DNA from 3 places in the Pantoea sp. Lij88 genome. Region 1 is predicted to be linked to each of the others. Evidence: predicted binding sites of a transcription regulator. Region 1 holds the regulator's gene; each other region holds the start of a gene.
The links. Region 1 encodes ArgR, which controls arginine synthesis, uptake and breakdown. Its sites were predicted from a motif close to ANTGAATAAAAATACANT; they were not measured.
Positions count from the first base shown of each region.

Region 2: argF (ornithine carbamoyltransferase) is a predicted target of ArgR. The motif match lies at 5,883-5,900, and genes of this name have one in related genera.
Region 3: argC (N-acetyl-gamma-glutamyl-phosphate reductase) is a predicted target of ArgR. The motif match lies at 6,931-6,948, and genes of this name have one in related genera.

Region 1 covers NZ_CP118269.1:504,751-515,071, reverse strand. The annotation lists gene mscM (miniconductance mechanosensitive channel MscM) at 1-2,802, shown strand, start outside; gene mdh (malate dehydrogenase) at 3,092-4,030, opposite strand; gene argR (transcriptional regulator ArgR) at 4,471-4,941, shown strand; gene yhcN (peroxide/acid stress response protein YhcN) at 5,416-5,679, shown strand; gene PU624_RS06310 (YdgH/BhsA/McbA-like domain containing protein) at 5,768-6,034, shown strand; gene yhcN (peroxide/acid stress response protein YhcN) at 6,128-6,391, shown strand; gene PU624_RS06300 (barstar family protein) at 6,456-6,725, opposite strand; gene PU624_RS06295 (NAD-dependent succinate-semialdehyde dehydrogenase) at 6,781-8,232, opposite strand; gene aaeB (p-hydroxybenzoic acid efflux pump subunit AaeB) at 8,346-10,298, opposite strand; gene aaeA (p-hydroxybenzoic acid efflux pump subunit AaeA) at 10,308-10,321, opposite strand, start outside.
Region 2 covers NZ_CP118269.1:3,500,210-3,510,530, reverse strand. The annotation lists gene aas (bifunctional acyl-ACP--phospholipid O-acyltransferase/long-chain-fatty-acid--ACP ligase) at 1-1,483, shown strand, start outside; gene lplT (lysophospholipid transporter LplT) at 1,480-2,670, shown strand; gene ridA (2-iminobutanoate/2-iminopropanoate deaminase) at 2,747-3,133, opposite strand; gene pyrI (aspartate carbamoyltransferase regulatory subunit) at 3,206-3,670, opposite strand; gene pyrB (aspartate carbamoyltransferase) at 3,682-4,617, opposite strand; gene argF (ornithine carbamoyltransferase) at 4,853-5,860, opposite strand; gene rraB (ribonuclease E inhibitor RraB) at 6,021-6,443, shown strand; gene miaE (tRNA isopentenyl-2-thiomethyl-A-37 hydroxylase MiaE) at 6,498-7,265, shown strand; gene PU624_RS20275 (hypothetical protein) at 7,235-7,513, opposite strand; gene PU624_RS20270 (OprD family outer membrane porin) at 7,604-8,935, shown strand; gene PU624_RS20265 (histidine phosphatase family protein) at 9,056-9,733, shown strand; gene PU624_RS20260 (GNAT family N-acetyltransferase) at 9,728-10,228, opposite strand.
Region 3 covers NZ_CP118269.1:181,621-191,941, reverse strand. The annotation lists gene sthA (Si-specific NAD(P)(+) transhydrogenase) at 1-446, shown strand, start outside; gene oxyR (DNA-binding transcriptional regulator OxyR) at 429-1,346, opposite strand; gene PU624_RS04740 (glutathione peroxidase) at 1,471-2,205, shown strand; gene argH (argininosuccinate lyase) at 2,326-3,699, opposite strand; gene PU624_RS04730 (argininosuccinate synthase) at 3,790-5,007, opposite strand; gene argB (acetylglutamate kinase) at 5,032-5,808, opposite strand; gene argC (N-acetyl-gamma-glutamyl-phosphate reductase) at 5,823-6,827, opposite strand; gene argE (acetylornithine deacetylase) at 6,995-8,143, shown strand; gene ppc (phosphoenolpyruvate carboxylase) at 8,497-10,321, shown strand, end outside.

The DNA.
Region 1 (10,321 bases):
GCGCGTCAGGCGGAAAGCGCCGCGAATAAAGCACTCGTCGATGAGCTTGAGCTGGCACAGCTTTCGGCCAACAACCGCCAGGAACTGGCACGGATGCGCGCTGAAGCCCACCAGCGTAAAGCGACTCAGCTCGATAACTATCTGCAGGCGCTGCGCAACCAGCTCAACGATCAGCGGCAACGTGAAGCGGAAGTTGCACTGGCCCGCACCGAGCAACTGGCAGAAAACAGTGGCGATCTGCCGCCTGAGATCAGCGATCAGTTCCGGGTTAACCGCGAACTCTCGGTTGCCCTGAATCAGCAGGCGCAGCGCATGGATCTGGTGGCGTCGCAGCAGCGACTGGCCACCAACCAGATTATTCAGGTCCGTCAGGCGCTCTCTACCCTGCGTGAGCAGTCGCAGTGGCTGGGTGCCTCTAATCTGCTGGGCGAAGCGCTACGGGCGCAGGTCGCGCGTCTGCCGGAGATGCCGAAGTCGCAGCAGATTGATAATGAGATGGCACAGCTTCGCGTGCAGCGTCTCTATTATGAGGATCTGCTGGAGCGCCAGGATGCGCTGCGCAAGGGTCGGCAAACCGATGGTCAGCCCTTAACCGCCGATCAGAAGCGTATCCTTGATGCGCAGCTACGCACTCAGCGGGAGTTGCTCAATTCTTTGATCTCCGGCTGTGACACACTGATTCTGGAAATCACCAAACTCAAGGTCGGCAACACTCAGCTGCAGGATGCGCTGACGGAAGTGAAAGAGGCGACACACCGCTATCTGTTCTGGACCGCCGACGTCAATCCAATTGGTTTAAGTTATCCGCTGGATCTGGCCAAAGATCTTTCCCGTCTGCTGTCGCTGGATACGCTGGGGCAACTCGGCAAAGCGATGGCGATGATGTTTACCAGCCGCAACTCGGTGCTGCCGATCATTGGTGCGTTGCTGCTGGTCGGCTTCAGCATCAGCTCGCGCCGCCACTTCAATGCTTTCCTCGAACGCTCCGCCAGCAAAGTCGGCAAGGTCACCCAGGATCGTTTCCGCCTGACCATCCGTACCCTGTTCTGGTCAATCCTGGTGGCGCTGCCGCTGCCTGTGCTATGGGGTGCGCTGGGTTATGGTCTGCAGAACGCCTGGCCCTACCCTATCGCCGTAGCGATTGGCGATGGCATTACCGCCACGCTACCGCTGCTGTGGGCATTTATGATCAGCGCCGCCTTTGCCCGTCCTAACGGCCTGTTCATTGTGCATTTCCGCTGGCCGCAGAACCGGGTGGCACGCGCCATGCGCTACTACTCGCTGAGCATCGGATTAATTGTGCCGCTGATTATGCTGCTGATCGCGTTTGGCAATCTGGAAGACCGGCAGTTCTCCTCATCGCTGGGCCGTCTCTGTTTCATCCTGATCTGCGGGGCAATCAGCATCGTGACCGTGAGCCTGAAACGTTCCGGCATTCCGCTCTATCTCGATAAAGAGGGAAATGGCGAGAATATGGTAAACCGGATGTTGTGGAATCTGATGATCGCCATGCCGCTGATGGCTGCCCTCGCCTCCGCCGTAGGTTATCTGGCGACCGCGCAGGCACTGCTGGCGCGTCTGGAGACTTCTGTCGCCATCTGGTTCCTGCTGCTGGTTATCTATCACATTATCCGGCGCTGGATGCTGATTCAGCGTCGCCGTCTCGGCTTTGATCGCGCCCGTCAGCGCCGTGCCGACATGCTGGCTAACCGTGCGCGCAGTGAAGAAGAGAAAGAGCAAGGCTCTCTGAACACGGACGCGATTGAAATTGAAGAGCCTGTGATTGACCTGGATGCGATCAGTGCGCAGTCGCTGCGGCTGGTTCGCTCTATCCTGATGCTGATCGCGCTGGTCTCGGTGATTGTGCTGTGGTCAGAGATCCATTCGGCCTTTGGCTTCCTGGAGAATATTCAGCTGTGGGATGTCAGTACGTCCGTGCAGGGCGTGGAGTCGATTCAGCCCATCACCCTGGGGTCGGTGCTGATTGCCATTCTGGTGTTTATCATTACGACCCAGCTGGTGCGCAATATGCCTGCGCTGCTTGAGCTGGCACTGCTTCAGCATCTTAATCTGACGCCCGGCACCGGTTACGCCATCACAACCCTGACTAAATATCTGCTGCTGCTGATTGGCGGGCTGATTGGTTTCTCAATGATCGGGATTGAGTGGTCGAAGCTGCAGTGGCTGGTTGCCGCTCTGGGTGTGGGACTGGGGTTTGGTTTGCAGGAGATTTTTGCCAACTTTATCTCCGGTCTGATTATCCTGTTCGAAAAGCCGATTCGTATCGGCGATACCGTGACGATCCGCGACCTCACCGGCAGCATCACGCGGATCAATACCCGCGCGACCACCATTACCGACTGGGACCGCAAAGAGATCATCGTGCCGAACAAGGCCTTTATCACCGAGCAGTTTATAAACTGGTCGCTGTCCGATTCCGTGACGCGCGTGGTGCTCACCATTCCGGCGCCGGCGAAAGTCAGCAGTGAACAGGTAACCACCATTCTGATTCAGGCGGCGGAACGCTGCAGCTATGTTCTGGACACGCCGCAACCGGAAGCCTTCCTGGTCGATCTGCAGCAGGGGATTCAGTTGTTTGAACTCCGTGTGCATGCCGCTGAGATGGGACACCGTATGCCGCTGCGTCACGAGCTGCATCAGTTGATTCTGAGCGGATTTGATCAGCACGGTATTGAGATGCCGTTCCCGCCGTTCCAGATGCGTATGGAGACCCTGGGCAAGAAGCTGCCTGCCAGCAATGGTACGCCCGCTGCCCGCGCCTACAAATCTGGCGGCCTGTAATGCAAAACGCCCGGCTTTGCCGGGCGTTTTCATTCTGCTGACACACTCTGCTCAGTTTTAATCTTACAGCGGTACATAAACCTGAAGTGCAGGGAACACGGTCAGAAGAGGAAAGCGTCCCGTGCCAGGAATGGCGCGGGCCGAGCACGTCATGGATGACAGCTTTTGCGTCTTTCCGATCTGACCGTGTTTCCTTCGCGGGCTCAATCTTAAATTAAGGCGGGCCAGGATTTGCCAACAAGCAAAACGCCCGGCAAGGCCGGGCGTTATTGCAAGTCTGAGCCGTCAGTTATTGCTTAACGAACTCTTCACCCTGGGCGATATCTTTTTTCAGCGTATCCAGCATGCCTGACAGCGCCTGCTGTTCGAAAGCGCTGAGGGTGCCAATCGGTTTGCGTTCAGCAATCCCGTTTTTACCCAGCAGTAGCGGCTGAGAGAAGAAGCGGGCATGTTCGCCATCGCCTTCCACGTAAGCACACTCCACCACATTCGCCTCGCCTTTCAGCGCACGAACCAGAGACAGACCGAAACGTGCCGCCGCCTGGCCCATCGACAGCGTGGCCGATCCGCCACCCGCTTTGGCTTCCACCACTTCGGTGCCGGCGTTCTGAATGCGCTTGGTCAGATCCGCAACTTCCTGCTCGCTGAAGCTGACGCCATTAACCTGCGACAGCAGCGGCAGAATGGTCACGCCAGAGTGACCGCCAATCACCGGAACTTCCACCTGATCAGGCTGCTTGCCTTTCAGCGCGGCCACAAAGGTATTGGCGCGGATGATATCCAGCGTGGTCACGCCGAACAGACGGTTTTTGTCGTAAACGCCGTGTTTTTTCAGCACTTCTGCCGCGATAGCAACGGTGGTATTGACCGGGTTAGTAATGACGCCAATCAACGCTTTAGGCGCCGTGGTGGCAACCTGCTCGATCAGGTTCCGGACGATGCCGGCGTTAACGTTAAACAGGTCAGCGCGATCCATACCGGGCTTACGTGCCACACCTGCGGAAATCAGTACCACATCGGCACCCTGCAAGGCGGGTGTCGCGTCTTCCCCACTGAAGCCCTCAATAGCAACGGCAGTCGGGATATGGCTGAGATCAACGGCAACGCCAGGCGTAACCGGCGCGATGTCATACAGTGAGAGTTCTGAACCTGCGGGAAGCTGGGTTTTGAGCAGAAGTGCGAGCGCCTGGCCTATGCCGCCAGCGGCACCGAGAACGGCAACTTTCATTCTTAACTCCTTATTAAGGTGGGGCAGAGATGGGCCGAAATTCTATCTGTGTCAGACCTTAATCAACTGCTCAGGCGATGATAAATATCCGCTGTTAATTCTACGTGTTTTCACACTTAATCGCCGGATTCAAAAGTTACTTATCATTGCGCCTGAATGACCGACAACTTTGCCGTCGTCAGACAGAGAACGGCTACGAGCGTTTTCTGTAACTACTTCTGTTACTACACCACCAATAATATAACAACTTTGCAACCTTCGCCTTCCGGGGCTGTGACGGGGGTTTTGGTCTGAGCGGATTTATTTGCTATTATCGCCGCCCGCTAGCCGCCCGAACCCTGCTCATCAATCGACCGATTGCATAAAAATGCATTTAAATGCATAATCACCACTCTGCCGCAGGCGGCTGCGCGGTTATTCTCTCTATTTATTGGTAACCTATGCGAAACCCATCGAAACAAGACGATCTGATCAAGGCCTTCAAAGCCTTATTAAAAGAAGAAAAATTCAGTTCCCAGGGCGAAATTGTTCAGGCGCTTCAGGATGAGGGCTTTGAAAATATCAATCAGTCCAAAGTCTCGCGGATGCTGACTAAGTTTGGTGCAGTGCGCACCCGCAATGCCAAGATGGAGATGGTCTATTGCCTGCCTGCTGAGCTGGGTGTGCCGACTACCACCAGCCCGTTGAAAAACCTGGTACTGGATATCGACTACAACGATGCGCTGGTCGTGATTCATACCAGTCCGGGCGCAGCTCAGCTGATTGCACGCCTGCTGGATTCACTGGGTAAGTCAGAAGGGATTCTTGGCACCATTGCAGGCGATGACACGATCTTCATCACCCGTGCGCGCGACTTTACGGTTAAGCAGCTGCACAGCGCAATCCTCAACCTGTTTGAACAGGAACTCTGATCGCTGACTGACGGCCTGCTAACTCGTGTCAGGCCGTCAGCCTGTTCTCGCTTCCTAACGCTTTGCGTCCATCTACCCGACGATGCGATGAGTAAAAGGCCGCTTTAATGCGCCTGACCATTGGTCAGATCGATTACTCTGCTTCACCTTTTGCGCTATTTTACACTGCTTTACATCACTGATCCGGTAACATTGCCCGGATCCAGATCAATCTCCAGTCCGATATCCCCCCGACTTTCGCACTAAACGTTAAAGTGATCTATCTCACTGTTTTTGTGATTAAAAAGAGACCAAAGGCTATTTTTTACCCGGTTTTTATAACGTTAAGTTATTAAAAGTAGCCATAAGGATAAAGAATCACAAAAAAACATTATTAGCGGGATATTAATTTCTGTCGTTATTAGTTCTATACTTCTTTTCGTGATGCAAATCACACTAACTAGAAAGATAAAAATAGACGACGAGGAAATATCTATGAACGTTAAAACTACCATCGCTGCCCTGAGCATTCTCTCTGCCCTGTCATTTGGTGCTGTGGCAGCAGAATCTATCAATGCTTCTCAGGCTCAGGATCTGCAGGCTGTCGGCACCATCAGTGTCAGCGGCGTATCGGGTTCACCAATGGATATCAGGCAGCAACTCAGCGACAAAGCCGATCAGCAGGGCGCAAAAGCCTATCGCGTGATTGAGGCCTACAACAACGGCAATTATCACGCTACCGCCGCACTGTACAACTAAGGCGTAACCCGATAATGCCAGTGGCTCTCTGTCTGACGCGCCTTTTGCGCTCCGGAGAGCTGAAGCAAAAACTTCAGGAGAGTTGATCATGAAAATGAAATTAGCGATTGCCGCACTGAGCCTGGCATCCCTGTTCTCAGCAGGCGCCAGTGCAGCCAGCCTGGTATCCAATGAACAGGCTCAGGATCTGCAGACAATGAATCAGACCATCAGCATTGGTGGACGTAACGGCGACCAGACGCATATTCGTCAGGTGCTGTCAGAGAAAGCCGATGCACAGGGCGCAAGCCACTATCGCATCATCGAGAACAACCAGGACAACACCTGGCATGTTACCGCTGAGCTTTATAAATAATTAACCGAAATGACGCCTGAATGGCGCATGACACATATCGACGACCCGCCTTACGAGTAACCGCAGGTTGTTGATTGTATTGAGGAAATAATCATGAATATCAAAACAACCATCGCTACAGTCAGTCTGCTTTCCGTTATGGCGTTCGGCGCCTCAGCTGCACAGCTGGTAACCGGCGACCAGACGCAGAACCTGCAGCCTGCGGGCACCGTAAGTATCAGTGGAACCGCGGGCGCACCTATGGATTACCGCGCTGAGCTTTCACAGAAAGCGGATGAACAGGGTGCAAGCGCCTATAAAGTGATTGAAGCGCGCACCGGTGATAACTATCACATCACCGCACAGCTTTATAAGTAACTCCTCGTCAGATTTATGACGAACCCTTTGGCCCCGCTCGCCGGGGCCTTTTTTCATCTGACGTTTATCTGACATTAAAGTGCAGCCGGCCTTCCAGCTCCTCTTCTGCTTCATCAAATAACAGAATCAGCGCGCCATAGCGCCGTCGCTGTCCCCTGCCCAGATTGACGAACTCAATCTCCAGCGGCATCGGTAACAGATCGCCCGTCACCACATCCCATAGTCCATCCAGATCGCAGATGCGGCGCTCCTCCAGCGCAAATCGCTCGGCAAACTGGCGGAAGAAATGGGCCTGGTCGACAATTTCATTAAAATCAAAACGCTCGATTTTCATGCTGACGGCTCCCATGCTCCGTCTGCGGGCGACCTGCGCCGCCCGACTGTGTCCGCTAGCTCAAACCGCCCAGGTGCAGCGTTTTGACCTCCAGATACTCTTCCATACCGAGAACCGAACCTTCGCGGCCCAGCCCCGACTCTTTCACACCACCAAACGGTGCCAGCTCGGTGGAAACAGCACACTCGTTAATCCCGATCATGCCGCTTTCCAGCGCAGCTGACACTCGGAACACCCGTTGCAGATTCTGGGTGTAAAAGTATGCGGCGAGGCCAAACGGGGTATCGTTGGCGCGGCGGATGACATCCTCTTCATCGTCAAAGCGGAAGCAGGCGGCCACCGGACCAAACGTCTCTTCCTGCGCCAGCTGCATACCTTCGTGCGCCTCGGTAATCACGGTCGGCTGCCAGAAGTTACCGCCCAGCGCATGCCGCTCGCCACCCGCCAGTAATTTGCCGCCTTTTGCTACCGCGTCTTTTACGTGCTGCTCAACCTTTTCCACCGCCGACGCTTCAATCAATGGTCCGACAATTACGCCCTCGTCCATGCCGTTGCCCACCTTCAGCTTATTCACTTCGTCAGCCAGTTGCTGAGTGAAACGGTCATAGATGGCATTGTGGATATAGAAGCGGTTTACGCTGACGCACACCTGTCCTGCATTACGGAATTTGTTGGCAATCGCGCCCTGTACCGCAGCATCAATGTCAGCGTCGTCGAACACGATGTATGGGGCATTTCCGCCTAACTCCATCGACACTTTTTTCATGGTTTCGGCGGCATTGCGCATCAGCAGCTTGCCTACCTGCGTAGAGCCGGTGAACGAGATTTTACGCACCGCTTTGCTGGCCATGATCGCATCGCTGATGGCATGCGTGTCACCCGCCACGGCGTTCAGTACACCATCCGGCACGCCCGCCTGCTTCGCCAGCGCCAGCAGGGCAAAGGCGGAGAGTGGCGTGTTATTAGCGGGTTTGATAATGCCGGTGCAGCCTGCCGCCAGAGCCGGGCCCAGTTTACGGGTCAGCATCGCCATCGGGAAATTCCACGGCGTAATGGCAGCCACCACGCCAATCGGCTCACGAGTGGCCAGAATACGGGAACCCGGTTTGGCGGGTGGAATGATCTCACCATTGGCCCGTTTCGCCTGCTCGGCAAACCACTGAATGAAACTGGCGGCGTATTCAACTTCCCCTTCCGCCTCTTTCAGGGGCTTGCCCTGTTCGGTCGTCATCAGCTGTCCCAGCCAGCGCTTGTTTTCAATGATCAGCTGGTACCAGCGAGTGAGAATTTCAGCACGTGCTTTCGCGGTCTGTGCCCGCCAGGCGGGAAAGGCACGTTCTGCGGCGGCGATAGCCTGTTCCGTTTCAGCTTTACCGGCTTTTGCGACCTGCGCAATCCGCTCACCGGTTGCCGGATTGGTCACGTCAAAGGTGGAGGCTGCCTGATGCCACTGGCCGTCGGCTAAATAGCCGGTCTGGAACAGTTCGCTCTCTTGCAATGATTTCATTGATTCGCTCCTGTCAGTTTTGCTCTTCCGTCTGGAGAGTATAGTTGGCAAAAGCGACAGATTTTGTGATGGGTGGGGATTGCGCAGGCCGCTGCAGGTCGCAGCGGCCAGATTCAGATTTGGATGAGCGTGTTCTGGTACTTATCCAGCATCATCGCCAGTCGTTTTACCGGTTCCGTTACGCTGACAGGCGCTTCGTAATGGGCCAGTTTTTCCTGATAGACATCCAGCTCTTTCAGCAGACGTTCAAAGTAGTAACGGCGCTTGTCGTCGCTGCTGGCGGAGATCACCCGGTCTGCGGTGTAACGCAGCTGACGGTGATAAGCAGAGAGATCGGCATTAACCGGCACTTCCGCGTCGCGTAACCGCTGATGACCAATAATCAGCGTCAGGGCGATGCGATATTTATTGATGTCGCCCGGAAACAGATTCAGCAGCAGAAACAGTTGCTGATAGAGTGCTGGGAGATGGTTTTCACGCCGACGCGCCTGGTTGGTAGTCATGGCAGAGACGGCAGCATACATAAAGCGGTTCAGCAGTTTGCGACCGGTGCGCGCTTTCGATTTATCACGAATCAGCAGGATGACCATCATCGCCACAAAGCAACCGATCACCTGGCCGAGCACGTTGTCGAGGAAAACGTTAAGGTGGAACTGCATCGGGTTATCGAGCACCAGCACGTTGAGGGTGCCAATCAGTGCGCCCAGCGTGCCGAGCTGACGGCGCTGAATGAAGATGCCACCGATAAAACCCAGCAGGCCGATTGCGATGCAGAGCAGCAGTGCGCTCTGCTGGGTTGCGGGCAGCACATACATAAAATAGAGCGCACCCAGCGGAACCGCGACCGTCATGCCGTAGAGAAAATCCTTCGCCATCATCAGCGGGTTGGGCATACGCATCGCCAGTGCGGTGATGACGGCCAGCATGACCATGCAGCCGCTGCCTGAGGTCCAGCCGGTATAGAGCCAGAACAGCGAACCCAGCGCGGTCGCCACAAAGGTGCGGATACCGTTGATCATCGCATGATGGGTTTCAGCGGAGCGCGCCTGAATCACTACTTCGCGCTGAAAGATCCCCTCTTCCAGCGAGGTAATGCGGCTGTTGCTTTTGATCCCTTTGAGCAGCAGCAGATATTCGGTGGCGGCACCCACCCAGCTCGTCAGTGTATCCGGTGTTGATTTGCCACTGGCACCAATCACCCGCCGCATCACCTTCATCCGCTTATGCACCTCTTCGACCGTTATGGCCGGTTTTGCAATCATCAGACGATACTGGGGCGGGATGTAATCCGGACGAGAATTCTGGATCAGGAAGGTTTCGGCAGCCTGCGTAATCAGCGTTAGCGACAGAGTATTGAGCATCTGCAAACGGCGGTTGCTGTTCTTCCAGCGTGACGATTCCATCATCAGCTGGCTGCGCATGCTGTTCAGCGCCGTGGTTCGGCGTACCAGCGCGCCCCAGGCTTTATCGACCTCTTCTTTATCGCCATGAGCGACGCAGAGTTGCAGCAGGTGATAGTGGGCCACCAGCAGCGAATCGACTTCAGCGTCGATCACTTTTTTAATCGAACGGGGTGAGAAGATCATGTCCGCCAGAATGGCGCACAGAATGCCGAGTACGATTTCACTGCAGCGCTCTACCGCATATTGCGGCACCAGCGTCAGGCCGCCGCTGGCGTCGGCCGTCACCACAATAATCAGCGCGGTGTAACCCGCCAGTCCCAGCGCGTAAGAGTTTTCGACTTTGATCAGCGAAGAGAGCCAGACGCAGAGTCCTGCCCAGATGCAGCACAGCAGCAGCATCACAACCGGCGCACGAACGGTGGCGATCATGATGGTCAGCGCGGCGATACAACCGATAAATGTCCCGATAATACGCAAAACACCACGATAGCGCAGCGCCCCTGAATAGGGATCGCCACCTGCCGCAAACGCGGTGCCGCCCGCCACGATGCCGGCGGTCATCACCGCCCAGCGTGGGGTTTCAAGGTTGAGATGAAAGCCGACCATCAGCGCTAACACCAGCGCAAAGGTGAGCTTTACCGGGAACCGCAGGAACTGGATCATATCGCCCTCTTAACCAAACTCAC
Region 2 (10,321 bases), 950 kb from region 1:
CATTGAAGATGTGAATTTTAAGCCCGACAGCTACAACGGACTGCTGAAGAAGTCGCTCGGCGTGGGCCGTATTCTGGAGCGCTACAGCCAGCCCCGTGAAGTGGTGGGGCTGCTGCTGCCGAATGCCACCGTGACGGCAGCGGCGATTTTCGGGGCCACCCTGCGAGGGCGCGTTCCGGCCATGCTTAACTACAGTGCGGGCGTTAACGGCATGCGGGCAGCACTGACCGCCGCGCAGATTAAAACCGTCTTCACGTCGCGCCAGTTCCTGGACAAAGGCAATCTGTGGCATCTGCCGCAGGGGCTGGACGATGTGCAGTGGATCTATCTGGAAGATCTGAAAGATACCGTCACGGGCAAGGACAAGCTGTGGATCCTCGCGCATCTGCTGATGCCACATCGCGCCCAGCTGCCTCAGCAGCCGGAAGATGCCGCGATGGTGCTGTTTACCTCCGGCTCTGAAGGCAACCCCAAAGGCGTGGTGCATTCGCACAAAAGCCTGCTGGCGAACGTCGAACAGATCCGCACTATCGCCGACTTCACCCCGCGCGACCGCTTTATGTCGGCGCTGCCGCTGTTCCATGCGTTCGGTCTGACCGTCGGGCTGTTTACGCCGCTGATGACCGGCGCACAGGTCTTCCTCTATCCCAGCCCGCTGCACTATCGCATCGTGCCGGAGCTGGTGTATGACCGTAACTGCACCGTGCTGTTTGGCACCTCAACCTTCCTGGGTAACTACGCGCGCTTTGCCGCACCGTATGATTTTGCCCGCCTGCGCTATGTGGTTGCCGGTGCGGAGAAGCTGCAGGAGAACACCCGTCAGCTCTACATCGAGAAGTATGGCATTCGCATTCTCGAAGGCTATGGCGTCACCGAGTGCGCGCCGGTCGTGGCGATTAACGTGCCGATGGCGGCGAAGACGCACACCGTGGGACGCATTCTGCCGGGCATGGATTCACGACTGATGTCGGTGCCGGGCATTGAGCACGGCGGACGTCTGCAACTGCGCGGGCCAAACGTGATGAAGGGCTATCTGCGGGTCGAAAATCCTGGCGTGCTGGAAGCACCGGCCGCCGACGATGGCGAAGGCAATCTGGAAGCAGGCTGGTATGACACCGGTGATATCGTCAGCTTTGATGAAGGCGGTTTCTGCCAGATTCAGGGGCGTGCGAAACGCTTTGCGAAGATCGCGGGTGAGATGGTGTCACTGGAGATCGTCGAGCAGATCGCCCTCAAGGCGTCGCCGGACAAACAACACGCCGCTTCGCTGCGCCCGGATGGTCAGCGCGGTGAGGCACTGGTGCTGTTCACCACCGATGCTGAGCTGGCGCGCGACAGGCTGCAGAAAGCGGCCCGTGAGCTGGGTGCGCCAGAGCTGGCACTGCCGCGTGACATCCGTGTCATGAAGCAGCTGCCGCAGCTGGGCAGCGGTAAACCTGATTACGTCACGCTGAAAAAAATGGCGGAAGAGGAGCAGGCATGAGCCTTGATCGTAACGCGCCGCTGATGTCGCGCGGCATGATTGCCGTGATTATCGCCCAGTTTTTTTCGGCCTTTGGCGATAACGCGCTGCTGTTTGCCACGCTGGCGGTGCTGAAAAGCCAGTTCTATCCCGAGTGGAGCCAGCCGGTATTACAGATGCTGTTTGTCGCGGCTTACATTTTGCTGGCGCCGTTTGTCGGTCAGGTGGCGGACAGCATGGCGAAAGGGCGGGTGATGATGCTCGCCAACAGCCTGAAGCTGCTGGGCGCGCTGGTGATCTGCTTCGGTTTCAATCCCTTCATCGGCTATACCCTGGTGGGTGCGGGCGCAGCGGCCTACTCTCCGGCCAAATATGGCATCCTCGGTGAAATCACCCACGGCGAGAAGCTGGTGAAAGCCAACGGGCTGATGGAGGCTTCGACCATTGCCGCGATTCTGCTGGGTTCGGTGGCGGGCGGGATGCTGGCCGACTGGCATATTCTGGCGGCGCTGGGGATCTGTGCGCTGACCTATGGCATCGCGGTGGTGGCGAACCTGTTTATCCCGAAACTTCAGGCCGCACGTCCAGGCCAGAGCTGGCAGTTTGGCGTGATGACGCGCAGCTTTTTCAGTGCCGCCAGGCTGCTGTGGCGTGATGCGGAAACCCGCTTCTCGCTGCTCGGCACCAGTCTGTTCTGGGGCGCAGGCGTGACGCTGCGTTTCCTGCTGGTGCTCTGGGTGCCGGTGGCGCTGGGCATCAATGACAACACCACGCCAACCACGCTGAATGCCATGGTGGCGATCGGCATCGTGATTGGCGCGGCCGCGGCGGCGAAGCTGGTGACGCTGGAGACCGTGCGTCGCTGTATGCCGGCTGGCGTGCTGATTGGCGTGATGGTGGTGGTCTTCGCGCTGCAGCACTCTCTGATGAATGCGTATTTAGTGCTGATGCTGATAGGTGCGCTGGGCGGTTTCTTTGTGGTGCCGCTGAATGCGCTGCTGCAGGCGCGGGGCAAAGAGAGCGTCGGTTCAGGTAATGCGATTGCCGTGCAGAATCTGGGTGAGAACAGCGCCATGCTGATCATGCTGGGACTCTATACGCTGGCGATTAAGGCGGGAGCACCTGCGGTGGCGACGGGCGTCGGTTTTGGCGTGCTGTTTGCGCTGGCGATTACGGTGCTGTGGCTGTGGCGACCGGCTAAGCGGTAAGTGATTCACCGCCTCTCTCCGGCATCGGTGGAGAGAGGCGGGCGTACCCTTTCACAACGGACGTGATTAGCGCCGGTTAGCGGCGGATGGCAATCGCTTCGATTTCGATTTTCACATCTTTTGGCAGACGCGCTACTTCGACACACGAACGCGCCGGGAAGTTAGCCTCATGCTCGGTGAAAAACGCCTCATACGTCGCGTTGACCGTGGCGAAATCATTTAAGTCCTTCACAAACACCGTGGTCTTCACGATGTCGCCAACCTTCAGACCCGCGGCTTCAACAATCGCCTTCACATTTTCCAGTGACTGACGCGCCTGTGCGGCAACGTCATCTGCCACCTGGCCCGTCGCCGGATCAACAGGAATCTGACCCGAGGTGATGATCATGCTGCCCAGATCCACGCCCTGAACATAGGGGCCGATAGCGGCAGGGGCTTTTGCAGTACTGATTTCACGAGACATCATTGCTCCTTTGATTATGTCGTCAGGCGGCGATGCCGCCGGTGCTGCCCATTATAGAGTCGGGCAGGGCGATTACCAGTGACCCAGCACCACATGCCGGGCGAACTCTTTCTCGCAATATTTGCACTTCAGATGCACATCGTCGGCGCGCTGCTTCACGGCAAAGCTGGAGAAGACCGGCTCGCTGCGGCTGATGCAGTTGCTGTTGGGGCAGGTCAGCACCCGTTCAACGTGATCCGGCAGCGTCGGGGCGATCTTCGCCACCACTTCATAGTCGTCGATACGGTTAACCGTGGCATGAGGCGCATAGACCGCCAGCTGATTGACCTGATCGTCAGTGAGAAAGGTGTTCTCAATCTTGATCAGATCTTTGCGGCCCATCTCGCCCGAGGGCAGATTCAGACCGATGGTGATGCGCTGATCGGTTTCGGTCAGCCGGAACAGGGAGAGCAATTTAAAGCCGATCTGCGCCGGAATATGGTCGATGACCGTGCCGCGCTTGATCGCTTCGACCTGCAGTTTGTTGTCCTGCGTCATGGGGGTTCTCCTTACAGGGCGAGTTCGCTGTTTAAAACCAGTGCCAGCAGAGCCTGGCGTGCATAGATGCCGTTACCCGCCTGCTGGAAATACCAGGCGTAAGGGGTTTTATCGACATCGGTGGTGATCTCGTCGATGCGCGGCAGCGGGTGCAGCACCTTCATGTTGTCGCGTGCTGTACTCAGATCGGCGGCGCGCAGAATGAACTGCGCTTTGACGTTGGCATATTCGGACGGATCGAGCCGCTCTTTCTGCACCCGTGTCATGTAGAGGATATCGAGCTGCGGCATCACCTCTTCAAAGCTGTCATGCCGTGACCAGGCGATGTTCTTCTCATCCAGCATGTCGGTGATATAAGCCGGCATCGCCAGCGCATCGGGTGCGATGAAGAAGAAGCGGTTGCCATCAAACTTCGCCAGCGCCTGCGTCAGGGAGTGCACGGTGCGGCCATACTTCAGGTCGCCGACCATCGCCACATTCAGCTGACCAAGGCGGCCCTGTGTCTCCTGAATCGTGAAGAGATCGAGCAGCGTCTGCGTCGGATGCTGGTTCGCGCCGTCACCGGCGTTGAGAATCGGGATTCCGCCGGAGAACTCGGTCGCCAGCCGCGCCGCGCCTTCCTGCGGATGACGCATCACGATTGCATCGACGTAGGTACTGATCACTGAAATGGTGTCAGCCAGGGTTTCGCCTTTCTTGCCCAGCGAGGTATTACTGCCGTCGGCAAAGCCCACCGCTGACGCGCCAAGACGATGAATCGCGGTTTCAAACGACAGGCGGGTACGGGTCGAGGCCTCAAAGAAGCAGCTGGCGATCACCTTGTGCTTCAGCAGTTCCGGCTGCGGATGGGCTTTAAGCTTTGCGGCGGTGTCCAGTGCCAGTTCCAGCTCTTCACGACTGAGGTCGTTGATTGAAATAATGTGCTTGCGATATAGCGGGTTAGGCATAGCTCTCTCCTCTGCGCGGCCGGATTGCGGACAAAAAAAAGCCCCTGCTTAAGGGGCTTTTTTAAGATCGGGTCGATGACCGAAAGAAACAGCAGCACCGCCTGCGGTCAGGCGTGATTGAGCGTCAAATTGTCCGCTGAGCTTTAGCATATTTCCTCCGGCAAATTGGGCCGCATTATACCCGTTCGCGGGGGAGCAGCAAGAGGAAAACGTTTGCGCCTCTGTAGCGGATCGGTCAGCGCTGGCCCAGCGTGGCGACCATTACCGCTTTAATGGTGTGCATCCGGTTCTCGGCCTGGTCGAACACAATGCTGTGGGGTGACTCAAACACCTCGTTGCTGACTTCCATGCCGTTGGGCAGATCGTACTGCTCTGCCATCTGCTGCCCCAGCGTGGTCTGATCGTCGTGGAAAGCGGGCAGGCAGTGCAGGAATTTAACCTGCGGATTGCCGGTCAGATCGAGCATCGCGCGGTTGACCTGATAGTCACGCAGCAGGGCGATACGTTCGGCCCAGACTTCTTTAGCTTCGCCCATCGACACCCAGACATCGGTGTAGATAAAGTCAGCGCCTTTCACGCCATCAGCAATATCTTCGGTCAGGGTGATTTTGCCGCCGGTCTGCTGTGCCGCTTCACGGCACTGCGCTACCAGCTCGTCCTCTGGCCAACAGCTCTTCGGTGCCACCAGACGCAGATCCAGACCGACCTGGGCGGCGGCTTCCAGCATGGTGTTACCCATGTTGTTGCGCGCATCGCCAACATAAACCAGCGTCATCTCGCTGAGCTTTTTGCCCGGCAGATGCTCCTGCATGGTCAGCAGGTCGGCCAGCAGCTGAGTCGGGTGAAACTCGGTGGTCAGACCGTTCCACACAGGAACCCCTGCATGTTCCGCCAGCGTCTCCACCAGTTCCTGACCGTAACCGCGATACTGAATGCCATCGTACATCCGGCCAAGTACCCGCGCGGTGTCGCGCATTGACTCTTTATGGCCGATCTGACTGCCACTCGGGCCGAGATAGGTGACATTCGCACCCTGATCGTAAGCGGCAACTTCGAAAGAGCATCGGGTACGGGTCGAGTCTTTTTCGAAGATGAGCGCGATGTTTTTACCTTTCAGATACTGCACTTCGCTGGCGCTTTTTTTAGCCTGTTTTAACTCAGCGGAAAGGGAGAGCAGGTGATTAATTTCGGCGGGGGTAAAATCCAGAAGCCTGAGGAAATGGCGCTGATACAGCTGACTCATACAACACTCCGGTAGTCATCAAAATGAATTAAAATTCAATTTAACCGTATGAATATGCATTTTCAAGTGTAAGGCTAATAAACTTTTCGTTTTGTGTAGTGGCGCGACAGGCAGTGTGGGAAAATAATTGATTATTGCCGAACTCAGAGAGGACATCGTCATGGCATATGAAGCATTACTGGAAGAGCAGCAGGAAGAGACGCGGCAGATTATCGAAGAGCTGCTGGAGGATGGCAGCGATCCTGATGCGCTCTACACCATCGAGCACCATCTCTCCTGCAATAATTTTGATTCGCTGGAAAAAGCCGCCGTTGACGCCTTCAAGCTGGGTTACGAAGTGACCGAGCCGGAAGAGCTGGAGCTGGAAGATGGCACCACCGTCATGTGCGTCGATATCATCAGCGAATCTGCGCTGAAGCCTGAACTGATCGATGTGCAGGTTGAGCAACTGGTGAATCTGATTGGTAAGTACAACGTCGATTACGACGGCTGGGGCACCTATTTTGAAGATCCTGATGCCGAAGATGAAGAGGAAGGTGACGACGCCATCGAAGATGAAGACGATGATGGTATTCGCCACTAAGTAGCCGGGGCGGAGAGTTCTCCGCCTGTCACTTCTGCCACACCTTTTGACATCATGAACTACGCACCCTTACTCGAACCGATCTATCAGTTTCTGCACTGTCGTACGCCACAGGCCTGGATTGATGAGGCGCGCAAACCGGAAAATCTGACCCTGCTGTTAACCGACCATCTGGTGTGCGAGCTTAAGGCCGCGCAGACTGCGGTGTGGCTGATCCGCAAATATGTGGCCGACAAACCCAGCGGCGATGCCATTCTGGCGTGGCTGAAACCCTATGAAGATTTTATCTTCCGCGAAGATGGCGACAGCGACTTTATCAACGCCCATAAGAACCTGACGAAACGCATCATCGTGCGTAATGCGCTGCCCTGGGCGGATGAGCTGGTGGAGAAGATGGTGCTGCTGATTAAAGAGGAGCTGCATCACTTCTATCAGGTATGGGAAATTATGCAGTCGCGCGGGCTGGTCTATCAGAAGATCACCGCCAGCCGCTATGCCAAATCGCTGCTGCGTGAAGTCACCACGCATGAGCCGGAAACGCTGGTGGATAAGCTGATTTGTGGCGCGTATATCGAGGCGCGCTCCTGCGAGCGCTTCGCCAGTCTGGCCCCCTTCCTTGATGATGAACTGGCGAAGTTCTATCTGTCGCTGCTGCGCTCAGAGGCGCGGCATTATCAGGACTATCTGACCCTGGCGACGCAGATCGCCGGCAAAGATATCGCGCCAAGGGTGCAGGCGATTGGGGTCACAGAAGGGCGCTTAATCAGCGAACCCGACAGTGAGTTACGTTTTCACAGCGGCGTGCCGATGTGGCGGGTCTGATCGGTGACACCCTTTTCAGGGTGTCTTCTCCCTGTTTCCCTTTCCCCTTTCTGTTTTGCCTTCTCTGATTTAAATAAACGCCTGTGTAACGGGGTGTTGTAATCCATTATCGCTGATATCCCTTTTTTTGTGCCGCCTATCACATAAGTTATTTTCCGTGCTGTCTTTCCCTCCGTAATTAAATATATTCCCGGCAGTGATATGGGATTGTTATTTTCAAGCAAAACCCGGCTCATGACCTTTTTCATTAAGAGGTTATGCGTCGGGTTTTTTATTTTAACATTAATTTTCAGATCTCTTTTTGTAGTGCTTTTTAATCTCTCAGGGAGGATGTGACAATGAAAGAGGCTCTTTTTATTCTGCTATTTTCTTCGCTCTATTTAAACGCTTTTCATTCAAAGGCCGCAATTTCTGACGCCCAGGCTCCGCCGGCTAAAAACAGGTTCTGGCAGGATGCGCAGGTCGATATAAAACTGCGCAACTACTGGAAATACCTTAAGGAAGACGAAGCCCAGCCTGTCACGGTTCACAATGCCTGGGGACAGGCGGTTACGCTGGATTTTCAGTCAGGTTATCTGTGGGATCGCGTAGGGTTCGATGCCACCTATACCGGGGCCATTAAGCTGGGCGCCAGCGACTACTTTTCAACGCGCGGGCTGCTTTATGACAGCGGCGGCAACATGGAAAAACGGGACGCTCATGGCTTCAGTAAATTTGGTCAGCGCTATCTCAAACTGAAGCTGGGCAATGACGCTTATGGCTTTAACGCAAAGGCAGGATGGCAGGAGTTAAAAAATTTTGGCGTGCTGACCTCGACCCACCGTCTGTCGCGCAACAGCTATGCCGGTTACAGCGGGATACTGAACGGCGGAAATATGCAGCTGGCGCTGGGGGTGTTTAACAAAACTATCCGGCACGATTCGGCCAAAACCCTCTCCCTGCAAACACAGTCAGGCCAGAAAGTTGATGCCATTTATACCGGGGCTCTGAATTATAAAGATCAACAGAGTGCGTTCACGTACGCATTCGGCGAAGCCAGACACTATCAGCGCCGCCATCTGATTGAGGCTGCTTATACACTCTCTCCGCGCTGGCGGTTGGCCTCACAGATTTATGGCAGTCAGGGGCTGGAGAATTATAAGAGCATGCCTGCCAGCAAAAAAACCTTTGATACACAGGCCTGGCACTACGTGGGTGAAGTCCGGCGGACGCAGGGTGACTGGGCGCAGACTTTTGCTGCGGCCTGGACATCGGCACCTAAGACAAACGTAGTCGGATATTATGCCCGCCCGTTAACTAAAAACACCCGGGGGCGTTTCAATTCTCTGACTTCTGTCGGAAAGGATTATACCCGTGATAAAGAGCTGGCTCTGGTTTCATTAAGTCAGTATCAGATTTCACCATGGATAAATAGCGGAATACAGTTCAATTATGGTCAGTTTCATTATCGTAACAACCGGGTGCGAACCGGCGAAGTTTCCTTAATTAACCGGTTCAGTAACTGGCATCCGGATTTTAAAAACATGACGGTTTCAACACTGCTGGGTTATGGCTGGTCATATAAAAACAGCAAGTCGACGCCACAATTAAATGCCCGTGGGAAATACATGCGCTCGGATAGCCTCTCTGCTGAGGTTTCGATCGAATATAAATTCGATCTGTTTAATTAGGAGAAGAAAATGAGAAGCTTTATTAAATTTCTGTTTTTGACAGCCGCGATAAGCGGGACTTTTTCGGACGGTGCCTGGGCAGCGGACGTTAATCTGTATGTCACCCGGCATGGAAAAACGATGTTCAATACGGTGCACCGCGCACAGGGATGGTCCGATACGCCGCTGACGGCCTCTGGCGCGGCGGTCGCAGAGCAGCTGGGGCGAGGCCTGCAGCCGCTTACGTTCATCGCCGCCTGGTCCAGCGATGCGGGCAGAGCAAGAGAGACGGCACAGCTGGCGATGAAGACGTGGAGCAACGCACCGGTGCTCAACGAGCACAAAGGTTTACGGGAAGTCTGTTTTGGACTGTATGAAGGCGACCTGGATAAAAATATGATTAGCGCCGCAGCGCCTGAAGCGGGCTATGCCTCGGATAAAGCACTTCTTAACGCGCTAGGTGAGGGCAAAATTCACGTCGATGGCATTATTGATGCGATTCACCGGGCCGAAGCGTCCGGCACCTCCTCGCTGGCGGGCATCACATCTTCCGGGCAGGCCGAAAACTATCAGCAGGTCGCAAACCGCATGCTCGACAGTATCACAGACATTGCTAAGCAGGCGCAGCAGCAGGGCGGTGGCAATGTTCTGGTGGTCAGCCACGGCATGGCGATCGCCTCCCTGCTCCAGGCGCTTGGCGATACGTCGTTAACGCAGCCGCTCAGCAATGCCAGCGTGACACTGCTGCGCTACACCGATAGCGGAGAGTTTGTGATCGAGGCCGTCAATGACATGCGCTACGTCGAGCGCGGCTTATAGCGTTCTGAGCATCCGCACTTCGCAGTCGACGTGGCCGGTGCAGCCCATCGCGCTGTCGATATGTTCAAAGCCCAGCGACTCATACAGTTTAACGGCTCGCGTCAGGCTGGCGGTGGTTTCCAGATAGCAGCGACGGAAGCCGTGGCTGCGGGCATGCTCCATCGCCCGCAGCGCCAGTTCGCGCGCCAGACCCTGACCGCGCACTTCTGGCAGAAAGTACATCTTTTGCAGTTCGCAGATATCGGGCGCGCTGCAGGCGAGCGGTGCCACACCGCCGCCGCCCACCACCTTGCCCTGATACTCAACAATCCAGTAGGCGCTCTGTTCGGCACTGTAGAGTTCAAACAGCTGGTCGAGCTGGGGATCGGAGACGGTATAGCCCTTGTCAGCCGTCAGGCCGAACTCGGCGGAAACGTCACGGATCACCCGGGCAATATGCGGGTTATCGGCGGCAGTAATTGGCCGCACCTGGAGGTGCTGAGAGTCAGAAATCATGTTGGAATTGGATTATGCAAATCGGTTAGACATATACCAGAAGTAACATTATCGTCATGTAAAAGCAATATTGCTGATAATGCAGGGCGGCTT
Region 3 (10,321 bases), 320 kb from region 1:
CCTCAGCCGCCTACGATCAGGGTCGTATTGCTGCGCAGGCGATTATCAAAGGGGAAGCCACAGCGCACCTGATTGAAGATATCCCAACCGGTATCTACACCATTCCGGAAATCAGCTCTGTGGGTAAAACCGAGCAGCAGTTGACGGCCATGAAGGTGCCTTACGAAGTGGGCCGTGCGCAGTTTAAGCATCTGGCGCGGGCGCAGATCGTGGGGATGAATGTCGGCAGCCTGAAGATCCTGTTCCATCGTGAAACCAAAGAGATCCTGGGGATCCACTGCTTTGGCGAGCGTGCCGCCGAGATCATCCACATCGGTCAGGCGATCATGGAGCAAAAAAATGGTGGTAACACGATTGAGTACTTCGTGAATACCACCTTTAACTACCCGACCATGGCCGAAGCCTATCGCGTTGCGGCGTTAAACGGCTTAAACCGCCTGTTTTAACGCAGCGTCGAAATAGTGCTGCATGTGGGTTTTAATCGCCTCTGCCAGCTGTTCATAACGGCTGCGCAGAGGTGAGCCCGGACGATAGACCAGCGCAATCGTGCGCTGTGGCACCGGTTTGTAGCAGGTAAGATAGCAGACACCGTCGCGAATACGCTCTGGTGGAACCGCCAGCGCCGGTAACAGCGTAATGCCGCTGCCTGCCGCTACCATATTGCGCAGCGTCTCAAGACTGGTCGCGCGGAAATGGGTATCTTCATCGGCACCCGCTTCGAAGCAGAACCCCATCGCCTGGTCACGCAGACAGTGCCCGTCTTCCAGCATCAGCAATTTCTCGCCAGCCAGATCGGACATCGGCACACGGTCGCGATCGCACCACGGATGATCGGCATAAACGGCCAGCTTCATCGGCTCGTCAAACAGCGGCACTTCGATAAAGGCCTGGCTCTCTTTGACCAGCGCGATAATCGCGCAGTCGAGCTTGCCACTGTCGAGCTGCGCCAGCAGCTGCTGCGTCTGCGCTTCGTGCAGATACATCTCCAGTTTTGGGAATGTCTGGTGCAGCGTCGGGATAATCTGTGGCAATAAGTAAGGCGCGGTGGTCGGGATGAGGCCGATATGCAGCGGACCTGACATCGCTTCCCCTTGCTGACTCGCCATCTCTTTCAGCACTTTCACTTCACGCAGCACCGTTCGTGCCTGATCCACCAGCAGTAAACCTGCCTGCGTGAACAGCACTTTACGGCTGGTGCGCTCCAGCAGCATGACTCCCAGCTCATCTTCCAGCTTACGGATTTGCCCGCTTAACGTCGGCTGACTGACATGACACGCATCCGCCGCACGACGGAAATGACGGTGTTCAGCAAGCGAAACCAGATATTCAAGATCACGAATATTCATTATTACCCTCCAAACCACGATAGCCCGTGGCGATAGATAGAATAGCAATGAACGATTGGCCCTATCAAGGGTGGTTGGGAATAATGCGCGCATCAAAAGGAACGTGGTATCTCAGGAGATAAAAATGTTTGCAAGTCAGGAAGGTAAAGCCATTCCGTCAGTGATTTTTCACACGCGTCAGGGCGATCGCTGGGTCGATGTGACCACTGAAGCGCTGTTTAAAGACAAAACGGTTATCGTTTTTTCACTGCCAGGTGCCTTTACACCCACCTGCTCCTCCAGCCATCTGCCACGTTACAACGAATTAGCAGGTCTGTTTGCTCAGCAGGGCGTGGACAGCATTCTGTGCGTCTCGGTGAATGACACCTTTGTGATGAACGCCTGGAAAGCAGAACAGCGCGCCGACAACATTACCTTTATCCCTGATGGCAACGGCGAGTTTACCCGTGGCATGGAGATGCTGGTTGAGAAAGCCGATCTCGGCTTTGGCCCACGTTCATGGCGCTACTCAATGCTGGTACGTAACGGCGTGGTCGAGAAAATGTTTGTGGAGCCGAACAAGCCTGGCGACCCGTTTGAGGTTTCCGATGCCGATACCATGCTGCGCTATCTGGCGCCGGAGTGTAAAGCCCAGGAGTCGGTCTCCATCTTTACGAAGCCAGGCTGCAACTTCTGCACTCAGGCAAAACAGATGCTGATGGATCATGGCATTCAGTATGAAGAGATTGTGCTGGGACAGGATGCGACAACCGTGAGTCTGCGCGCCGTTTCAGGCCGGGCGACTGTACCGCAAATCTTCATGGGTGGTCGTCACATTGGCGGGAGTGAGGATCTGCAACAATACTTGCTGTCAGCTTAAAAGAATCTGAGCGTCGGCCGGGAGAGCAGGCGCTTTGATGATGTGCCTATAAAAAAAGTAGTAATTCTGAAGCTAGAGGTTGGCGGGCATTTAATATGCCCGCTTTTTTTTACCTGCTGATCACGCCAGACGCTGCTTGGCATCACCGATGGCACGCGCAACCTGAAGTGGCGAGACACCGCCCTGCGCATTACGCTTATCCAGACAGGATTGCAGCGCCAGGATCGGATAGACATCCTCGCCAATCACCGCACTGAACTGCTGCAGCTGCGCCAGTGACAGCGCTTCCAGCGCCACGCCCTGCCCGATGGCCGCAACCACGACTTCCCCGACGATATGGTGTGCTTCACGGAACGGCACACCTTTGGCGACCAGATAGTCGGCCAACTCGGTGGAGTTTGCATAGCCCTGTTCAGCCGCTTCCTGGCAACGCGGACGTTTAACCTGCAGCCCATCCAGCACCAGCACGGACATATGCAGACAGTCGAGCCAGGTGTCGAGCGCGTCGAACAGCCCCTCTTTGTCTTCCTGCATATCTTTGTTATACGCCAGCGGCAGCCCTTTGAGGGTCATCATCATGCCGGTCAGTGCGCCCTGCACCCGACCACATTTGCCACGAATCAGCTCCAGGGCATCCGGGTTTTTCTTCTGCGGCATCAGCGATGAGCCTGAAGTCACTTTATCTGACAGCTCGATAAAGCCCGCTTCGCCGGTGTTAAAGAAAATCATATCTTCGGCAAAGCGCGACAGATGCACCATGCCGATAGCCGCGTCAGAGAGCAGCTCCAGCACGTGATCGCGGTCTGATACGGTATCCAGACTGTTGCGCGTGGCGGACGCGAAGCCCAGCCAGCCTGCCAGCTGCTGACGATCGATCTCATAGGCGGTACCGGCCAGTGCGCCACAGCCCAGCGGGCTGACATCGAGCCGCTTCAGGGTATCCTGCAGACGGCTCTCATCACGCGCCAGCATTTCAACGTAGGCCAGACACCAGTGCGCAAACGTCACCGGCTGCGCACGCTGCAGGTGGGTGTAGCCTGGCATCACGGCATCCTGATTGGCTTCAGCCGTCACCACCAGCGCCTGCTGCAGTTCACGCGTGGCACCCAGCAATGCTTCAATCTGCACCTTGCACCACAGTTTCAGATCGGTCGCGACCTGATCGTTACGGCTCCGGCCGGTATGCAGCTTTTTGCCCAGCGAACCGACTTTGTCGATCAGCTTGCCTTCAACCCAGCTGTGAATATCTTCGGCATCGCTCTGCAGGATCTGCTCAGGATTCTCACGCACTTCATCCAGTAACGCATTCAGGGCTGCTTCCAGCTGCTGCTGCTCATCCTGAGTCAGAACATTGACCGTCACCAGCGCTTTGGACCAGGCAACAGAGCCAATGATGTCCTGCTCTGCCAGGCGGTAATCGAAGCGCAGCGAGTCGTTGAACTGTTTAAAACGCTGATCCGCTGCCTGAGTAAACCGTCCACCCCAAAGTGCCATGTGAAAACTCCTCTGAATCGTTAAACAAGAGGCGGCATAAATGCCGCCCCTGAATGAAAACTGTGAGGCGAGGCGCACCCCGCCTGAAAATTACTTCTTCTGCTCGTTCAGGGCGCGGATACGCGAAGAGAGCGAGAACAGACGGATAAAGCCGCCCGCGTGACGGTGATCGTACACTTCATCTTCACCGAAGGTCGCGAACTCTTCCGAGTAGAGGCTGTTGGCAGAACGCTTCTGGGTAGCCGTCGCCTGGCCTTTGTAGAGCTGCAGCACCACTTCACCGTTCACCTCTTCCGCCAGTGATTCGGCAGCCGCCTGAATCGACTTACGCAGCGGGGCGAACCAGCGACCGTCATAAACAACGTAAGACATCTCATGGCCCAGCTGCTCACGCCATTTGAAGCTATCGCGATCCAGCACCAGCTGCTCAACCGCACGCAGCGCATTCACCATGATGGTGCCGCCAGGGGTTTCATAGCAGCCGCGGGACTTAATGCCCACCAGACGGTTTTCAACGATATCGATACGGCCGACGCCATGTTTTGCGCCCAGCACGTTCAGTTTTTCCAGACACTGGAACGGACTCAGTTTTTCGCCGTTAACCGCCACAACCCGACCTTTCTCGACGGTCACGGTCACTTCTTCAGGCTGGTCAGGCGCTTCCAGCGGATCGACAGTCCAGACCCAGCAATCTTTATTCGGTGCATTGGCCGTGCTTTCCAGCACGCCACCTTCGGTAGAGATGTGCCAGGCGTTTTCGTCACGGCTGTAGATTTTTTCCAGCGACGCAGTGGTCGGGATGTTGCGCTCTTTCAGGTAGTCCAGCAGCGCTTCACGTGAACGCAGGTTCCATTCACGCCATGGGGCCACCACTTTCAGCTGTGGTGCCAGCGCGGTGTAGGTGGTTTCGAAACGCACCTGGTCATTCCCTTTACCGGTTGCGCCGTGGCACAGCGCATCCGCGCCCACTTTCAGCGCCAGCTCAACCTGCGCTTTAGCGATGATAGGACGCGCCATAGAGGTGCCCAGCAGATAGGTGCCTTCATACAGCGCACCCGTCTGCAGTACCGGATAAACGTAATCGCTGATGAACTCTTCACGCAGATCAACCACGTGGCATTCAGATGCGCCAGACTGCAGAGCTTTCTTCTCCACACCTTCCAGATCGCCGCGCTCCTGACCGATGTCCGCTACGAAAGCGACCACTTCACAGCCGCCGTAGTTCTCTTTCAGCCATGGAATGATGGCCGAAGTATCAAGACCACCGGAGTAAGCCAGAACGATTTTTTTGATGTTTTGCGTTTGCATTTCGTAATCCTTGAATCAGAGTCGTTAAGCGAGAATCCGGGTGCCAATCGACACGCCGTTAAACAGGTCAGGCAGCCGCTCAGCGTGACGCCAGCTGGCAATATCCACCGGGCGGCCCAGCGTACGCGCCGCATCAAGCGCAGCGTGCACTTTAACAATCATGCCGTCGGTAATAATGCCCTGGGTAATCAGCTGTTCAGCTTTGTCGGCGGTCATCTCTTCGATGCGCTGACCTTTGCCGTCGAGAATACCACTGACGTCTGACAACAGAACCAGATCAGCGCCCAGCGTCGAGGCCAGTGCGGTCGCTGCCTGGTCAGCATTGACGTTCATCAGGTCGCCGCTGTCAGTAATACCAATGGAGCTCACCACCGGCATGTAACCGGCCGCCAGCAGGGTGTTCAGCAGTGCCGGATCGCCCGGCGTTGCATGGCCAACATGGCCGAGTTCTTCATCAAACGGGGCAACATTGACGATGCCCGCATCGCCCAGGCAGAGGCCGACCGCGTTGATGCCCGATTTCTTCGCCCAGGCCAGCAGCGTTTTGTTTGCGGTTCCCGCCAGCGCACCGGTAATGATGTCGATCTGATCGGCTGGGGTTACGCGCAGGCCATTTTTCTTCATCACCGGCAGCGCCAGCTTTTTCATCAGTTCATCAACCAGGCAACCACCGCCGTGGACAATGATCAGCGGACGCTGATGGGCGCTGCGATATTTCAGCAGCGCTTCAAACAGGCGGGCCAGCGCTTCTTCGCTGTCTAACAGCACTCCGCCCAGCTTAATAATCAATGGATTGGTCATGGTTTATTTGTCCGTTAAATCAGTGACTGCGTTTCAGGGAAGCCGAACCGGATGTTCAGGCACTGTACCGCCTGCGATGCCGCGCCTTTCAGCAGATTATCTTCGGCGGCTACGACAATCAGATGTTCGCCCTGTACTTCAAAACCGATATCACAGTAAGGCAGGCCGACAACGGCTTTCAGCGCCGGTACGCCCTTTTCATAGAGCCGCACCAGTGGCTTGTTGTCATAGGCGCGATGGAAAACGGCGGCGATATCTTCGCGGCTGACACCCGCTTTCAGACGGCAGGTGATGGTCGCCAGAATACCGCGCGGGAAACTTCCCAGGTGTGGCGTGAAGATCACCGGCGTACCGAGGTGGGCGACGATTTCCGGATGGTGACGATGATTGAACAGACCGTAAGGCTGCAGGCTTACTTCGCAGAAGCTGGTGCCGACATTGGCTTTACGTCCGGCACCGCTCACGCCGCTGGTGGCGTTAATGACCGGCCACTGCGCGTCGTTTAACAGTCCGGCATCCACCAGGGGTTTCAGTGCCAGCTGCGCAGCCGTCGGATAGCAACCCGGAACAGCCACCAGCTGTGCCTGCTGGATTTTTTCATGCTGATATTCTGCCAGGCCGTAAACGGCCTTATCCAGCCACTCGCCATGCTGATGGGTGAAGCCATAGAAGCGGGTATAAAAATCAGCGTCATTCACGCGGAACGCGCCCGACAGGTCGAACACCACACAACCGGCCTTGAGAAATTCCGGCGCCAGATCGTGGCTGACTTCGTGGGCCGTCGCCAGGAACACCACATCCACTTTATCTGCCCATTCGGCCGCGCTGCTCAGTGGCTGCAGCGGCAAATCCACCACGCCTTTCAGCTGCGGATGGAGATCGGACAGGCGCTTGCCGGCATCAGGGCTTTGCGCCGAAACCGCCAAAGCGGTTATGTTGATATGTGGATGGCGATTCAGGAAGGTGGCAAGCTCTGTGCCAGCATAACCACTGGCACCAACGATCAGCGTATTCAACATCAGGCTGTAACCCTTTTTACAGTCGCACGTTCCGGGTCGCGGCCTTGCCCCGTTACCCACCCTGTCATCTGCAGTGATTTATAGTTCCCTTGCAGAGGACGTCAATGTATTTTTATTCACTATTACTGCATGAATATGGATACATCCTAACCCAAGGACCGCCAACAGTGAAGACAAAATTACCGCCTTTTATTGAACTGTACCGCCAGTTAATCGCCACACCGTCGATCAGCGCAACCGATGCCGCACTGGATCAGAGTAATGAAACTTTAATCAATTTGCTGGCAGGCTGGTTCCGCGACCTGGGCTTCAGCGTTGAAGTGCAGCCGGTGCCCGGCACGCGCAATAAATTTAACATGCTGGCGCGCACCGGTACCGGTGCGGGCGGCCTGCTGTTAGCCGGTCATACGGATACCGTTCCCTTTGATGATGGCCGCTGGACGCGCGATCCCTTTACCCTGACTGAGCACGACAACAAGCTCTATGGTCTGGGTACGGCAGACATGAAAGGCTTCTTTGCCTTTATTCTCGATACGCTGCGCGATGTGGATGTCAGCACGCTGAGCAAGCCGCTCTACATCCTCGCCACCGCCGATGAAGAGACCACGATGGCCGGCGCCAGATATTTCTCTGAATCGACGCAACTGCGCCCCGACTGCGCCATCATCGGTGAACCGACCTCGCTGAAACCGGTGCGCGCGCACAAAGGCCATCTGTCGAATGTGATTCGTATTGAAGGGAAATCGGGCCATTCCAGCGATCCGGCGCGCGGCGTTAACGCCATTGAACTGATGCATGAGTCGATCACTCATCTGATGCAACTGCGCACGACGCTGCAGGAACGTTATCACCATGACGGTTTCGCCATCCCCTATCCGACCATGAATTTCGGCCACATTCACGGCGGAGACGCCGCTAACCGCATCTGCGCCTGCTGTGAACTGCATATGGATATCCGTCCGTTGCCGGGCCTGTCGCTAAGCGATCTGGATGGATTACTGAACGAGGCGCTGGCTCCGGTCAGCGTGCGCTGGCCGGGCCGTGTCACGGTAGCCGAACTGCATCCTCCGATTCCGGGCTATGAGTGTCCGGCAAACCATGAGCTGGTGAGTGTGGTTGAGAAATTGCTGGGTACACCGACCGAGGTGGTGAATTACTGCACCGAAGCGCCGTTTATTCAGCAGCTCTGCCCGACGCTGGTCCTGGGTCCGGGTTCCATAAATCAGGCACACCAGCCGGATGAATTTATTGATACAGCATTTATTAAGCCGACACGGGCGCTTATCAGTCAGGTTGTGCAGCATTTTTGTCACTGATTGACAGCAAATGGGGCATTTCACTGTATTAACAGCAAAATGCCCCCTCATTCTGCGGGATTTAATAATAAGAATAACTTATCCCACTTGCTTCCCGATAAATTCTACGAATTTCCGTTAGTTAGCCACATCTTCAGCGCACTTTAACGCATTTGACGAACGCAACATTACGTGGCTAGATAAAAGACGATGTTATGCCCACCGGGTGATTATCCAGAACGTTTCAGAATGCGGACAGGCGGCAACGTAGCCGGTTCCCTGTAGATTATCGGGAACACAATGTTGCTGATTTTTCTGCTGCCTGAAAGGTCGGGTGTAGAAGTTTTTCAAGACGATAAGGGTGTCAGGGTCCAATGAACGAACAATATTCCGCAATGCGAAGTAATGTCAGTATGCTCGGCAAACTGCTCGGGGATACGATTAAGGATGCACTGGGAGAGAACATCCTCGACCAGGTGGAAACCATCCGTAAGCTCTCCAAGTCATCCCGTGCAGGAAATGACACTCATCGTAAAGAACTGCTCAATACGCTGCAGAACCTCTCCAACGAAGAGCTTCTGCCGGTTGCACGCGCTTTCAGCCAGTTTCTGAACCTCACCAACGTGGCTGAGCAGTATCAGACCATCTCGCAGAGTGGCGAGGGTGAGAACCATCCTGAACTGCTGAAAAAGACTTTTGATACCCTGAAGCAGCAGAAAAATATCAGCGAAAGCGACATCCTTGCGGCCATTGAGTCGCTGTCACTGGAGCTGGTGCTGACTGCGCACCCGACCGAAATCACCCGTCGTACGCTCATTCACAAGCTGGTTGAAGTTAACAGCTGCCTGAAGCAGCTCGATCACAGCGACGTCTCAGACTACGAACGTAACCAGATTATGCGCCGTCTGCGTCAGCTGGTGGCGCAGGCGTGGCACACTGACGAGATCCGCAAATATCGTCCGACCCCTATCGACGAAGCCAAATGGGGCTTTGCCGTCGTAGAAAATAGCCTGTGGGAAGGCGTTCCGGCTTTCCTGCGTGAGCTGAACGAGCAGGTTGAAGAGGCGTTTGGCCTTAAGCTGCCGGTCGATTTCGTGCCGGTACAGTTCACCTCGTGGATGGGTGGCGACCGCGATGGTAACCCGAACGTCACGGCGTCGATTACCCGCCATGTGATGCAGCTGAGCCGCTGGAAAGCCACTGACCTGTTCCTGCGTGATATCGGCGTGCTGATCTCCGAGCTGTCGATGTCCGAATGCAGTGAAGAGATCCGCGAGCTCAGCGGCGATCCGGAAGCGCTGGAACCTTACCGTGTGATCCTGAAACGCCTGCGCAGCCAGCTGATGACCACTCAGTCATTCCTGGAACGCCGCCTGAAAGGCGAACGGCTGCCGCGTCCGGCCGATCTGCTGGTTTCCAACGATCAGCTGTGGGACCCGCTGTTTGCTATCTATCAGTCACTGCAACAGTGCGGCATGGGCATTATCGCCAACGGCCAGTTGCTCGATACGCTGCGCCGCGTGAAATGCTTCGGCGTGCCGCTGGTGCGGATCGATCTGCGCCAGGAGAGCACCCGTCACAAAGAGGCGATTGCTGAAGTCACCCGCTATCTGGGTCTCGGCGATTATGAAAGCTGGTCCGAGGCGGACAAGCAGGCCTTCCTGATTCGTGAACTGAACTCCAAACGTCCGCTGCTGCCTCGCAACTGGGAACCCAGCGATGAGACGCGTGAAGTACTGGAGACCTGTCGCGTCGCGGCGGAAGCCCCACAGGGTTCGATTGCCGCCTATGTTATTTCAATGGCGAAAACCCCGTCTGACGTACTGGCCGTGCATCTGTTGCTGAAAGAAGCCGGTATCGGGTACGCCATGCCGGTTGCCCCGCTGTTTGAAACGCTTGATGACCTGAACAACGCGAACGACGTGATGAGCCAGCTGCTGAGCATTGACTGGTATCGCGGCTTTATTCAGGGCAAACAGATGGTGATGATTGGCTATTCTGACTCGGCGAAAGATGCCGGTGTGATGGCCGCCAGCTGGGCGCAATATCAGGCGCAGGATGCGCTGATCAAAACCTGTGAGAAGGCCGGGATTTCACTGACGCTGTTCCACGGACGCGGCGGCAGTATTGGCCGTGGCGGCGCACCTGCCCATGCGGCACTGCTGTCACAACCGCCAGGCAGCCTGCGCGGCGGTCTGC